Regions from separate parts of the Alteribacillus bidgolensis genome, predicted to be linked through region 2. Evidence: riboswitches for the same ligand, from Rfam matches in the RefSeq annotation. Region 2 holds a riboswitch; the other holds the start of a gene.
What was found. Region 2 has a riboswitch for lysine ahead of dapA (4-hydroxy-tetrahydrodipicolinate synthase). Riboswitches for the same ligand answer to the same signal wherever they lie in the genome.
Positions count from the first base shown of each region.

Region 1 (7,737 bases), 3.1 Mb from region 2:
GTAAAGGGGCAGACGCTGGGGCAGAATTATCCGAAAGCGTAGATGTAGACCTGGTGTCCTTTACTGGAGGAATTGAAACAGGAAAGAAAATTATGCAGGCAGCAAGCATTAATATGAAAAAAATCGCGCTTGAGCTTGGCGGAAAGAATCCTAATATCGTGTTTGCAGATGCTGATTTTGAAACAGCAGTAGATCAAGCGATGAATGCCGTATTCTTCCATGCTGGTCAAGTATGCTCTGCCGGAGCACGCTTAATTATAGAAGAAAGTATCCATGATGAATTTGTGGAAGAACTCGTAAAACGAACAAAAAATATTAAACTTGGAAATGGCTTTGATGAAAGCACGCATTCTGGTCCGCTTATTTCTGCAGAGCATCGTGATAAAGTAGAGAAGTATGTAGAAATTGGCCAGCAAGAAGGTGCCAAACTGGAAATCGGCGGTAAACGTCCAGAAGATCCTGAACTGCAAAATGGGTTCTTCTTCCTTCCAACCATCTTTACGAACTGCAGGTCAGACATGAGGATCGTTCAGGAAGAAGTATTTGGTCCAGTATTAACAATTGAAACTTTTAGTAGTAAAGAAGAAGCTGTTGCTATAGCGAACGATTCTATTTATGGCCTGGCCGGCGCTGTTTTCACAACAGATATTGCTAAAGCAGAAGAGACTGCTTCAAAACTTCGCATGGGAACAGTATGGATTAATGATTTCCACCCATACTTCGCTCAAGCTCCATGGGGTGGATACAAGCAGTCAGGAATAGGCAGAGAACTTGGTCATATTGGTTTAGAAGAATATACAGAAGTTAAACACGTATTCCGTAATAAAAAACCAGAACCTATTCACTGGTTTAAATAAATCATTACTTGCAAAATAGTCACAATCACACAAATCACAAAATAACTTTAAAAATAGGAGGATGGCATTATGAGCCTTAATATGAAAGTAGAACACATGTTAAACTATCACACATTTGAAATTCCAACTGCTATCAAGCATGGAATCGGTGCAATTAAACACATTGGAGAAGAAGTGAAAACCCTTGGAGCTAACAAAGTTCTTCTCGTTACGGATCCTGGAATTTACAATGCAGGAGTTACTAATCCAGTTGTTGAAAACCTTGAAAAAGCAGGTGTTGAAGTAGTTGTCTTTAATAAAGTAGAGCCAAACCCTCCTGTACGTTTGATCGGAGAAGGCTCTAAAGTTTATAAAGATGAAGGATGTAACGGACTTGTAGCTGTTGGCGGCGGAAGTTCTATGGACACAGCAAAAGCAATTGGTGTGGAAGCAACACACGAAGGCACTGTCCTTGATTATGAAGCAGCAGAAGGGAAGAAGCCGCTTGAAAATCGTATTCCACCGCTTACTACAATCCCTACTACTGCAGGAACGGGCTCTGAAGTAACGCAGTGGGCGGTTATCACTGATGAAGAGCGTGAGTTTAAATTTAATACAGGCGGTCCTCTTATTGCAGCGCACCTTACTATTATTGATCCCGAACTTCATGTATCCATGCCTCCGCATGTAACAGCTATGACCGGTATCGACGCTATTGCACACGCAGTAGAGTGCTATACCATGAAGTTTGCACAGCCTGTTACAGACGCTGTAGCCCTAATGGCTATGGAATATGCTGCTAAATATATCCGCCGTGCATATGCTGATGGAACAGACCTTGAAGCACGCTACGGAATGGCTCAAGCAGCTATGCTTGCCGGACTTTCTTATGGAAGTGAATCTGCTGGTGCAGCCCACGCAATGAGTCAAACGCTTGGCGGAATCATCCCAGTTGCACACGGCCAATGTGTTGCTACTATGATGGGTCCTGTGATGGAGTATAACTGGAAAGGTGCACCAGAACGCTTCGCACGTGTGGCTAAAGCGTTTGGTATTGATACCTTCCACATGACAACAGAAGAAGCAGCAAAAGCAGCCGTAAACTGGATGTACGATCTTGTAGAAGATCTAGATATCCCTAACCTCGAAGAACAAGGAGTAAGCAGTGATATGGTAGAGCGTCTTGCAAAAGAAGCTCAAAACGATCCGCAGACTGAAGGAAACCCTCGTGACCTTAAGGTTGCAGATTACGAATGGATTTACAAGCGCTGCTTTAACCTCGTACCAAAAACAGTTTAATAAATTCCAAAGAGACCCTCTTCCAATAATGTTGGGAGAGGGTCTCTTTAGTGTAAGAAAGTAAACTATTAGTAAAATAACGACATTTTAACATACAGGATGTACTAGTGACGTTGATGCCTTTGCTGCATGAAAGTGGTATTTTTAGGCGGTTTCCTTTTCATAGTGACATGCTGTGTTTTTCTATACATACATTATGGCGATGGAGATCTTTCGCCGCCGCGAAGAAGGAAATCAACAAAACTTCCTGCAATCATACCAAAAAAGATATCTGTGATATCTAATACATCTCCTGCTATGCCGTACAATAATCCAATGCCGCCAAAGATTATTGTATAACGTACTCTCATTAATGTATTAAAATAAGGAAAAGATGCTTGCAAGCTTTCTAAAAAGAATGGAGAGAAATAAACGGCTACGATAATGACCACAACAATAATAAACAATACTTCCATTGCTTATGCCCCCCATAAAATATAAATAACGTGCAGTAGCGTTACTCTTTCTATTACCTTTCTTGCTCATATTTAAACGGCCCAAAGCATTAGTCGGCTTTGGGCTATTATATGACAAATCCATGTTTATTATCCTTTGTTTTCGTCTGCTATAGGTTTCCTTGTTATTTTAAAGAGAAAAGCAATACCAATTGTTATGAGAAGTGCAGCAGTAAGTCCTGTAAGTGTACTTCCCGTTGCACCAAGAATGAGATAGCCAGCAAATGCACCTACAGCAGAGAAAAAAGCATAAGGCAGCTGAGTGATTACGTGATCAATATGATGACTTCCTGCCCCTGTTGATGACAAAATAGTGGTGTCAGAAATAGGCGAACAATGATCGCCTAAAATAGAACCCGCCAGAACGGCTGCAAGCATAGGCAGGATTAAAGAGATATCCAAAGCCGCTGCTATTTCACCAGCAATGGGAAGTAAGATAGAAAATGTCCCCCACGACGTTCCAGTAGAAAATGCCATAAATCCTGCTAGTAAAAACAGAAGTGCTGGAAGCAAGAATAAAGGAATGGTTCCATCGATAAAGTCGGCTAAATATTGGCCGGTTCCTAACTGATCAATAATGCTAACAATAATCCACGCAAGAATTAAAATATAAATAGCAGGAAGCATTGATTGCATCCCCGCAAAAACGGTTTTGATAAAACCAGTAACAGCAGGCCTCTTTGTCAAAGTAAGCAGCACAGTCACCCCAAGTCCAATTAAACCGCCGTAAACAAGGGAACTTGCTACGTCCGTTTCAGCAAAAACCGATAAGGCTGTTACTTCATCAGCAGCTTGTGCACCCGTTACAATCATAAATACAACCGTACTGGCAATGAGAACGAGTATAGGAATTATTAAATCACGAACTTTTCCTTTATGCTCGTCTAGATGCTGAGATTGTTCACCAGGTACACCAGTACGATCAGGGTCAAGCACTTGATGATGCATGATGGCACGTTTTTCATGGGTACGCATCGGACCAAAGTCAAGTTTCCAGACGATGGCTAGAAAAACGAATAAAAGAGCAGTCATAGCATAAAAATTCATAGGCACCATGTAGAGAAATGCCTGAAGGCCTCCGTATTGTGTTTGGTTATGACTGCTGAGAATGTCCGCAATGATGGTAATAATGTAGGCTCCCCAGCTCGATAGGGGCGCGATTACACAAATCGGTGCAGCGACAGAGTCAACAATATATGCAAGCTTTGCTCTAGAGATGTGGTGCCTGTCTGTTAGCGGCCGGCTTACTTGACCGACTGTTAAACTGTTAAAGTAATCATCAATAAAAACAAGGATACCAAATAGCAAGGTCACAAGCTGTGCTCCTATCCTCGTTTTTACTCGTTTTAACGCCCACTCCCCAAATGCACGGCTTCCGCCCGAAAAACTTATGAGAGCTGCCATGATGCCGAGAATAAGTAAAAAGAAAATAATATATAATTCCCAGTCATTGATAGAACCATCTGCTACAAAAATGCCGGCAAATATTTCCCAAATGAGGACAGCTCCTTCGGTGATTGACCAATCGCTAAGAACTAAAGCACCGATAATAATCCCAACACCCAGGGAAGGAAGAACTTTTCTTGTCGCAACAATCATTAATAAAGCAAGAATAGGGGGGAGCAGCGACAGAATAGACGGCTCGTTCATTACAACTATTCTCCTTTCTATTTCATTGTACTTTAAGAATGTTTTACTTTGTTAAAGGATCAAAATATAAGCAAAACTACGACTTCCGCCATAGGACTCGGCGGTAAGTCGAGTTTTTCTAATTATTCTAAAGCTTATGCAAAAAAACCTGCTCGGATTCCATTACCAAGCAGGTAGAACGGTCATCCCGTTTTATAGTAGTCCTCCACGAAAAGCATCGTGGCAGTCCCGCACTTATTCAATGCAGGCTCAGCCGGCTTCGGCAAATGAACCTTTTTGTCTCCAGTCGATACAACCCTTCTCCCAGAGCATACTTTTTTCATTTCGCGCCTCTACCTCACCAGCGGGATGAGGTTTTCTATTCTATTTCTTCGTATGCTGTTTCTAAAAGATCAAAATTTGTAACGTCAGAATTCATCCGCTCAAGTGTTCATGTAAAAAGAAACGTATATAATAACTGCGTTCATATAAATCTTCTCCTGTTGACAAATAAAACCAATTTACAGGAGTGTAATACTTTTGGGTTGTAGTTCACAAAGCAGAAGTCATTTCGTCATGTATGTTTGTTTAGTAAAATATTTCCACGCGGTTGGCTTTTTTGAGGACCACGAGAAATTATATCAACAGCCTTCGCTTATGGCAACTGATTTTTTTCACTGCTTTTGATAGTAAGGTTAGATGATTTTAAAATAAAATTTTCAATCGCATAGGCGACCCCGTCAATGTCATGGTGAGTTGTTGCATGGGTAGCTACTCGTTTTACATCTTCCTCGGCATTGCCCATGGCAATACTGGTCGCTGCAGCATTGAAAAGTGGAAGGTCATTATAATTATCACCGATCGCAAAAGTAGAGGATATATCTAGCCCTGCATGATTTGCAATGTGAAGAAGTCCTTTTCCTTTCTGTGTATTCGGATGCATAATCTCAAGGTTATCACGTCCTGAGGAAGTAATAAGCACATTATGCTTATCTCCCCAGGATTTCCGGCATATATCCAGCTTCTGTTCAAGCATTGATACTATAAGAAACTTATAAACGGTAAGGTCATAATCAACAATCATACTTGAAGAGTGCAGCTCTTTCATATTGGCTTGCCTGTGATGACCATCTGCTCTTCGGCGAATGGCTTCTTTTATTTCTTCTCCGCCTTCTTTGTCCTGTGTATATATGTTCAAGTCATTCATAAAAAACTCTCGGGATTTTGTCGGGGAAAATAAACCCTTGTCAGTGTAAATGTGAAAGTAATATTCATTGTCATTAAGCCACTCTACCAAGTTAATTGCTTCTTGCTGACCCATATAGGATTCTTGAATCGGTTCTCCTTCCCAATACACTCTGGCTCCATTTAAAGAAACAATTCCATCCGGCGTAACGTTTACAGATCCAAGTAAGCGTTCTACGTCTGGCAGTCCTCGTCCCGTTGCAATAATAAGTTTATGTCCTTCTGCTTGAAGCAATTTTAGTGCTTGTGCATTTTTCTCTGAAACAAATCCTTCGGAATGTAAAAGGGTTCCGTCCATATCAATTGCTACTGCGTTCATAGTTGTCACCTCAGTATAAACTATATTAAAAAACATCTTTTTAGCTGCATAAAATAAGCAGTGGCTGGATTCTTAATGAGAATAGCTAGTATGCACACGCATTTCAATTCTCATTTACAATAGGGTAACACGAAATGCACAAGAAAAGGTAGTTTCATACGTTTTAGAGTATTAAGATATTTTTATATTGCACCTTCTAATTCATTCATACATGGTGAAAATGGGGGTGCATTTCAATATGTTTAATAATAACCATAATAAAAATAACTCATCTTTGCCCCCATACACGGTAGCTGATTTATTAAATGGACATAATTTAGATATTATCGGAGCAGTCTTACTTGTTACAGGGAAACTTAAAGTGAACACGGTTAAAAATATACCGAGGAGAACCTACGGTGGAAGTTCACCTTATAGGAGATTATAAGAACGGGTCTAGTAACAAAGCGAAGAAAATGGCGAAATGACGGTTGTGATGTGATGGCAGCGGTTAAGTAGATAAAAGAGAGGATGATTTTTATAGAATGTTTGAGAATAACAACTCTTCATTTGATGGAGTGACTTTCAATAATGCAATAATATGGGCGGTATTTATAGCTTTGCTTTTATTTGGAGCTGTAGAGACCAGAGAAGGGACCGTTATTCCTGAAGTTATGGGTGGAATTAATTAAAAAACACGACTAAAACGCTATATTCGTTTAGTCGTGTTTTTTTACCGGAAGATTTTATTGTTTCATTAAGATTTTCAGTGATAAGGACTTCCGAGTATAAAGAAATTTATTATTTCATATAAGAGTTTTCGTAGAAGGTGAGTTGTGGGTATTTATCTTTTGTCATATTCATTTGGAATTCATTATCGAATAAAGCAACCATTCTTCCATCTCTGTCTACAGCCAGGTTTTTCTGGCGTTTTTTAAAGGTTTCTAATTCGTCCGGATCTCCATTGACCCACCGTGCAATCGAAAAAGGCAGTTTTTCGAGGCGAATATCTGCATTATACTCATTTTTTAAGCGATATTCCATCACTTCAAATTGCAGAACCCCTACGACACCTATTATTTGCTGTTCAGGATATTTGTTATACGTTTGAAATAACTGAACAGCACCTTCTTCAGTCAGCTGCTGTAAGCCTTTTTCAAATGATTTGTGCTTCATGGCATCTTTCACTGAAATAGCTGCAAAATGTTCTGGAGAGAAGTGAGGCATTTCATCAAATTGAAAATCACTGCTGTCAGCTAATGTGTCTCCAATTCGAAAGGTGCCTGGGTCATATAATCCAATAATATCTCCGGCATAGGCTTCTTTTACAATATTTCGGTCCTGGGCTAAAAATTGAGTAGGCTGCGCTAAACGCATTGATTTGCTAAGGCGGACATGGTTTACGTACATTCCTTGCGTATACTTACCAGAAGTTATACGTAAAAAAGCTATGCGATCACGGTGTTTTGGATTCATGTTCGCTTGAATCTTAAATACAAAACCCGAAAAGTTGTCTTGTGCCGGTGCAATATATCCTTGATCACTATCACGGCCAACAGGTGCAGGAGCCAGGTTCAAAAAGTGTTCGAGAAAGTTCTGCACCCCGAAATTAGATATAGCACTCCCAAAAAATACAGGAGTTAATTCGCCGCTCTTAATTTTACGTTCATCGTAAGGGTCGCCAGCTACGTCCAAGAGTTCCATTTCTTCTCTGAATTGAGCAAGCAGAGAAGCATCAATCATTTCATCAAGCATCGGGTCATCCGGACCGCTCGTTTGTTTGATCTCCACATGAGAAGGATTGTCTGCATTATAAAGTTCTACTTTTTTGGAATGACGGTCATATATACCATAAAAGTCCATTCCCATACCAATAGGCCAGTTCATTGGGTATGAGCGAATGCCGAGCAGGTTTTCCATTTCTTCCATGAGTTCA
Region 1 is NZ_KZ614149.1:3,799,241-3,806,977, forward strand. Features, by position in the region: gene betB (betaine-aldehyde dehydrogenase) at 1-857, shown strand, start outside; gene gbsB (choline dehydrogenase) at 927-2,135, shown strand; gene CEF16_RS18875 (hypothetical protein) at 2,330-2,590, opposite strand; gene CEF16_RS18880 (Na+/H+ antiporter NhaC family protein) at 2,720-4,279, opposite strand; lysine riboswitch at 4,470-4,622, opposite strand; gene CEF16_RS18885 (Cof-type HAD-IIB family hydrolase) at 4,914-5,822, opposite strand; gene CEF16_RS23910 (hypothetical protein) at 6,347-6,493, shown strand; gene CEF16_RS18890 (peptide chain release factor 3) at 6,603-7,737, opposite strand, start outside.
Region 1: linked by a shared signal. The riboswitch ahead of CEF16_RS18880 (Na+/H+ antiporter NhaC family protein) and the one ahead of dapA (4-hydroxy-tetrahydrodipicolinate synthase) in region 2 are both predicted to bind lysine.

Region 2 (7,737 bases):
TACTACGATTGCATTAGAAGGAAGTAAAACGATAAATGAAGCTAGAAGTGAAGCAGCCAGGGCTGCAGAAACGATCCGTCTTAGTGCAGAAGAAGCCAGACGGTTAAAAGGAGAATCTATAAATTTTGACCAAATGCCGGGTAATGAGGATAGAATGGGTTACTATTTTCGCTTTCCGGTAGGAGTTATCGCAGCCATTACACCGTTTAATGATCCCTTAAACCTTGTAGCTCATAAACTAGGACCGGCAATTGCTGCTGGAAATGCCATCATTGTAAAACCTGCTACGGAAACACCTTTAAGCGCCCTGAAGTTAGCGGAAGCATTTATGAAATCAGGCCTTCCTAAAAAAATATTAACTGTTATAACCGGCCGTGGCCGTGATATTGGAGACTCATTGATTGAAAGTAAAGATGTTCATATGATTAGTTTTACAGGTGGCTTAGAGACAGGAGAAAAAATCTCGAAAAAAGCCGGCTTAAAAAAATTATCAATGGAGCTTGGCTCTAATTCACCGGCGATTGTAAGAAGAGATGCAGACATAGAGCTTGCTGCAGAAGCAACAGTTTCAGGAGCTTTCGCAGCAGCTGGCCAGAATTGTCTCAGTGTCCAACGAATATATGTGGAAGAAGAAGCATATGACGCTTTTAAGGAATTATTCCTCGAAAAAGTAAAAGACGTTAAAACCGGTAATAAATTATCTGAGTCAACAGATATGGGACCGCTTATTAATGAAAAAGAAGCAATGCGGATAGAAAATTGGGTTAACGAAGCAGTTGACCAAGGCGGAACACTTCTGAGCGGCGGGACTAGAGATGGAGCACACTACGAACCTACTGTTTTGGAAAAAGTTCCAGAAAAAGCTAAAGTGGTGAAAGAAGAAGTTTTTGGTCCAGTTGTTCTTTTATTTAAAGTTAAGGATTTAGATGAAGCAATCGATCGAGCGAATAATGTGAATTACGGGCTTCAAGCTGGTATATTCACTTCCAATATTAATGCGGCATTAAAGGCTTCAAAAAAACTCCATACTGGAGGCGTAATGATTAACGACAGCAGTGACTTCCGCATAGATGCAATGCCTTTTGGGGGTGTGAAAGGTTCCGGTCTGGGAAGAGAAGGCGTTGAATTTGCTGTTAGAGAAATGTCAGAGGAACGAATTGTATGCTTTAAAATAACTGAATAAATTCATTGGGGTGCTATTCAATAAAGAATAGCACATCCTTTTCTATAGAGACAGAAAGGACAGAAAGGGGTGGCAGACTTGTTTTCTAAAGAAGAATATCTAACAAGAATGAATCATACAAAGCAAAAAATGATGGAATATGGAGTGGAAGTTCTCCTTATCTCTAATCCTTCAAATATGTTTTATTTAACAGGCTACAATGCTTGGTCTTTTTATGTGCATCAAATCTTAGTCGTTATGATTGATGAGGAGCAGCCCATTTGGATAGGAAGGGAGATGGATGCTCATAGTGCAAAAATCACAACTTGGTTAGACGAGAATCATATCATTCCTTATCCAGATGAATTTGTACAATCAACGATTAGGCATCCGATGGATTTTGTTGCCAATATATTGAATGAAATAGGCCAAGGAAATCGTAAAATCGGCCTGGAAATGGACGCTTTTTATTTTACGGGCATGTGTTATGAGCGAATCACTCAAGGACTTCCGAATGCCGAATTTAGGAATTTCAGCACTTTGGTTAACTGGGTGCGTTTAATAAAATCTGATAATGAAATTGAATGCATGAAAAAAGCAGCAAAAATTTTAGAAAATGCGCTGCATGCTGCATATTATACTGCTGATGTCGGGATGCGGGAAAATGATGTAGCAGCAGCTATTTATCAAGCTCAAATTAGCGGTACTGCAGAATTTGGCGGAGACTACACATCGATCGTACCGATGATTCCCACCAGTGAAAACACGGCAAGCCCCCATTTAACTTGGACAGATCGCAGGTACAAACATGGTGATTATTTAACGATCGAAATTGCTGGCTGCTATCGCCGTTATCACACTCCAATGGCAAGAACAATGGCTATAGGAGAGGCACCAGACAAAGTAAAAGATCTGGCAGAGGTGGTTGTAGAGGGTATCGAAACGACTATGGATGCTATAAAACCAGGGATGACTGCAGAAGAAGTTGAAAGCATCTGGAGCAAAACAATAGCAAAACGAGGTTATTTTAAGGAGTCTAGACTTGGCTATTCGATTGGTTTAAGTTTTCCACCTGATTGGGGTGAGCACACAGTAAGCTTTCGAAAAGGTGACCGAACGATATTACAGCCGAACATGACCTTTCATTTAATGCCTGGAATATGGCTTGATAATTATGGAGTAGAAATTACGGAGTCTATAAGGATCACGGACAATGGCTGTGAAACGTTTGCAAACGTTCCAAGAGAACTTTATATCAAAAAGCCATCCAATATATCAGCCATGACTAGAGCTCATAAAGAACACACAGGTTCCTAACAAGCATTTCCGTTCTCTGTAGTGGAAGATATCCGCTGCAGATTTTTTCACGATTAAAATTTCATACAGAAACTAACCCAGATGAGTAGCTGCCAAAAGCGAGGACGTGCTGGTATGAATAAATAGTATAAGCTTTATCTAATAAGCAAAATACTGTTCAGTCGGCACTTTACATGTTAGCATATAATAGTGAAAATAAGATAAGGTGAGGTTTGCAGGAAGGCGGAGAGAATATATATGAAACAAACCTACCTTGGGATTACCTCTTTTTTGGCAGTTGTCATCTATTTAGTGAGTGTATTTTTCCCTTCACAAATACTTACTTCTATATACAGTTCTATTGCTTTTTTATTATTACTGTCAGCATTAAAAAAAATGAATGGAGCCAATCGGTTTGTAGTATTACTTCTTTTGATCAGTGGAAGTATACTTTTTTTATTTTATAACGTTTCTTTTTTGGAGGCACTATTTAGTTTTGGAGAAAATCTGAACCTATTAGGATTATTTTTACTCATCCCTTTATTTGGGGTATTAATGTCGGAAGCTGGTTATTTACAAGCTTTACAAACAGCTTTACGCAAAAGAGAAAAAAGCAGACAAGCTCATCCTTATCGCCTTGGCTACATATTGACAGCCTTTATGGGATCATTACTTAATTTGGGTTCTATGCCGCTTGTATATAAAATAGGTTCCGAAAGTTTTTCTTCCTTTGAAAATAAGAAGTTTGGATTAACACTCTTAAGAGGATTTGGCTTTTGTATGCTGTGGTCGCCTTATTTTGTCAATGTGGGGCTTGTTCTCATTCTATATGAGCTGACGTGGCAAGAAGTAGGGGGATATGGATTTCTCATAGCTGTCGTCTATACAATTCTCGTTGCGGTTTTTTATCCATTTATAACATTTTCTAAAGAAGAATATATACAAAATGATTCGAAATCAAGAAATAATTTTTATCACGGTACGTCTCCCTTAAAAGGTTTATCTTTTTACATTATAATATTATTATTTTTATCTATTGCTATAGAAATAGTATTGCCAGTAAACATGTTAACGGTCGTCTCGATTCTTGCTCTTGGATATCCGCTCGTATGGTCCGTTTCGATAGGGACGGCACAGGGATATTTACAAGCTGCTTTTCATCACATTTCTCATTCTTTTGAACGTTTAAACAATGAGATTGGTATATTTATAACAGCTGGTTTTTTTGGAGAAGCGCTGGCTAGAAGTAATGCCGGAAACTTACTTGCTGACGCAATTTTATGGATTTCCAAAGGTATTATCCCTTTGTTAATTCTTATTCTTATAGTAAGTGTAATGTTTCTAGCTTTTATCGGTGTTCATCCTGTCATTATTGTCTCAGGGCTTGGCAGCTCTTTAACTCCAGAACAATTTGGGGTTCCTCCTGCTTTTATGGGAATATTGCTTTTGTGCGCTTGGACTTTATCAACCCAAATATCGCCATTTTCCGGCTCTATCCTCATGGGAGCGCACTTAATGAAGGAACGTCCATGGAATATTGTGAAAAAAAATGCAGGATTTGCCTTCACAGCTCTTATCGTATTTACATTACTTTTAACTGTTTTTGAGTGGATTCAAGCAAGATAGCTTCGTTAACAAGAAAGGAAGTATGATGAATCAACAAAATAAAATATGGATCAATTACTTGTTTGTCATTGGTGTAATGGTTTTATGGGGATTAAATGTAGTTGCTTTAAAAGTATTAGTTGCATACATGCCTCCTGCAAGCATGCAGACCTTACGTATTATGGTTGCTGGAGCTATTATAGTGATTATAATGTTATGCTGTAATGAATGGCGAAAGATTTCTAGAAAAGAACTAAAGCATATTGCGGCAGCCTCAGTATTTGGTGTAATTGGCCACCATTTTTTCTTAGCTTTGGGTCTTATGAGTACTTCTGCGGTTAATACGTCTTTAATTCTAGCGCTTGTTCCATTAACTACCTCCCTTTTAGCAATGATAATACTAGGAGACCCGGTGACAAAAACTCGATTTTTAGGAGTAGTGTTAGGTTTTATTGGTGTCGGACTGTTAACCATTGCAGGATCTGGCAGTCAAGTCAGCGGTCTGTCATCTGGTGATGTACTGATATTCTTAAGTATGTTTTCACAAGCAGTCAGCTTTATCTATATAAAAAAAGCGACCACTACGCTGCACCCGCGAGCTATGACAGGTTTTATGTTTTTAATTGGGTCGGCAGGCCTTCTGCTTATCAGTTTGTTTATGGAACCGGGCGGGATAGCACAAGTATTTAAGGCTCCTTTATTTGTCTGGCTGATTTTTTTTGGCTCTGCTGTACTGGCTACTGCTTTAGGGCACCAGCTATTTAACAGCTCCATTCAGAAGATAGGAGCTGGTGAAACAGCAGTATTTAATAACCTTGTTCCATTCTTCGGATTAATAAGTTCAGCTGTCCTTTTAAAAGAAACGGTGTATCCTGCTCAACTGACAGGCTTCATTTTTATAGTAGGAGGCGTTTTATTAGGTACGGGGTACGTGGAGCAAAAGTGGATCAATTATCGACGCAAAGCACATCAGCATTAAGATTGGCGTTTTTTCTTCGGTACCGGGTCAAAGCCACCAGGGTGAAAAGGGTGACATTTACAAACTCTAACGATGGTTAAACATCCGCCTTTAACAGCACCGAATCGTTCAATTGCCTCTTTACCATATTGTGAACAAGTAGGATAAAAACGACATGTCGGGGGAGTGAAAGGAGAAATAAATTTCCGGTAGAAAGATATAAAGGTAAGGAGAATGATCTTCAAGAGTTAACACCCCTTTTAAGTTATACTATTCAAAATATAGAATATTCATATTTAGCTGTAGACACCAAAAGAAAACGGACTGTTTCTTCCAAACAATAAGGAAGAAACAGTCCATTTTAAATTAACTAACGTAAAATGTTGTTTTTGGCCGCAGAGTAGAGCGGAGCATATTCATTTCTTCCTCATTCAACCGAACCATTGGGAGTCTTACATCCCCTGATATTATCCCCTGAATTTCTAAAGCAGCTTTTACAGGGGAAGGGCTTGGAGCTGTAAACATTGATTTCATGGTAGGAAGCAGCTCTCTATGGCGTTTGGAAGCATATTGGGGATGACCATTTAAAAAGCTTTGCACCATATCCTGCATTTCATTACCGATAATATGGGAAGAAATAGAGACTACCCCAGCTCCTCCAATAGACATTACAGGAAGTGTTAAACTATCGTCTCCGCTGTATAAAAGGAAATCTTCAGGTGTGTGTTCGATGATATATGCCATCGCATCTAAATCACCGCTAGCCTCTTTAACGGCCATAATATTTTCTGTTTCAGCCAAACGAATAATTGTTTCAGGTGTGAGGCCAGCAGCACTTCTTCCGGGAATATTGTAGAGCATAACCGGAAGCTGAGTAGACTCGGCCACTTTTTTGAAATGCAGATACATACCTTCTTGAGATGGTTTGCTATAATAAGGAGTAACTAGCATGACTGCATCTACGCCGGTTTTTTCCGCTTTTTTTGTTAATTCTATCGAAGCTTTTGTATTATTACATCCCGTACCTGCAATAACTGGAACGCGTCCGTTTACTACTTTTACGACATGCTCAAAAAGCGTAAGTTTTTCTTCTTTTGACAAAGTAGGAGATTCACCTGTCGTTCCTGCTATAACTAAGCTGTCTGATCCGTTAGAAATAAGATGGTTTACTAACTTTGTCACTGCACTGTAATCTACTTCTTCGAGATTATCAAATGGTGTTACCATTGCTGTACTAATTCTTCCAAAATTCATTTTCAATCACCCTCTGTTAGAGATTAAAGTCTCGTTAATAACAATTTACAGAGGAGGGCCGGTTCTCACCGGAAAATTCAAAGTTACGCAAAAAAACAACAATGAGAGCCTCATTGTTGCATGAACGTTCCAGCTATAAACAGAACCGTTTATGCGTGAGATAGCCCTCCATATAGCATCAGCATGCTATATGACAGTTTCGTACTTATTAAATACGAAACCAGCATCCAACTCATGAGAAGTTGTCTGCTTCGGCAAATCCCCCTTTCAGCAAAAATCACTGGACCTCATGTTCCTCCTAATGCTTACTCATGGTCTTTGCGCCTCTAACCTCACTTCTTATAAAGAAGTAGGAAATTAATTTATAATATTTTCGTTACTGAAAACTTTACCAGACCATGAATAGAATTGCAATTGATTTAAAAAAAATTACTAAAAAAATTTTATATCAATCAAACTGTTGTTCACAGAGGGAAAAAGTAAGATCAGTACTTTTTGTTGACGTTCTTCTACATCATAGAAAATTAGTAAGAGTACTTCTGCTATATCTTGACCGACAAAATTCCTGCTAAAAAATTCGCAGCGGAGAAGCCCACTTCCTCTGAAAACCGGGGTGGTGTCCATTTCTGTAGTAATTTAGGCGTTTTACAATGTCTAGAGGGACTGTAGCAAAAGGTTAGATGGTTATTTGGCAACTGGAATATGTGAGACTCCTGTTAAAAATAGGACATTATGATTACCTCGAAGGTTTGCATACAAGAAGACTGAACCGTCGTCCGCGGCAAAGGACACTACGAGTACGAGCAAAGAGAGTTGGAGTAGATGCCGCCCTTGTGCCCTGAGGGTGAAAGTGAGTATATTCCAGCTGCGCTTGCCGAAAATTGACTTATGGGTTAACTCCCCTATTGTTATAACCCATTATCAAATAAAATGTCTTTATACGTTTCATCCATTGTTTTGTCAACATAAAACAAATTGTTTAAATGAGTTTGCATTTCCTGACAATGGTTATTAGATTTAAAACAATCAGAGGCATTTGTTTTTGCCATCTTCAACTCATAAGCTGCACTTAACTGAACTTCTTTGAGCGGCTCAAAAGCGTTTGGTACGTCAGATGTAATATCATCTGTCTTCTTTAGCATTTGATTTAGCTGTTTTTGTACCCAATACTCATTAATATCATTTCTTTGCACCTCATCAGCTACCTGACGTAAAGAGCGATGAAAATAGGTGAGATAATCCTCATATTCATTAGCTGCATTTTTAAGTTTATCATTTACTTGATAATCTTTCTTTTGTTCATAGGAACTAGGTTCTGTTTTTAACTCTGTGTTTTCACTCTGTTCCTTTTGTACAGGATTACAACCAGATATAAGAAAACAACAGATTAGATATGAAATTGCCTTTTTCAATCAAATGCCTCCCTTCTCCACTGTAATAAAAATTGAATAATGTGGCATTA
Region 2 is NZ_KZ614149.1:708,546-716,282, forward strand. Features, by position in the region: gene CEF16_RS03725 (aldehyde dehydrogenase family protein) at 1-1,183, shown strand, start outside; gene CEF16_RS03730 (M24 family metallopeptidase) at 1,262-2,479, shown strand; gene CEF16_RS03735 (hypothetical protein) at 2,717-4,084, shown strand; gene CEF16_RS03740 (DMT family transporter) at 4,107-5,042, shown strand; gene yidD (membrane protein insertion efficiency factor YidD) at 5,039-5,266, opposite strand; gene dapA (4-hydroxy-tetrahydrodipicolinate synthase) at 5,388-6,275, opposite strand; lysine riboswitch at 6,429-6,612, opposite strand; gene CEF16_RS03755 (hypothetical protein) at 7,184-7,687, opposite strand.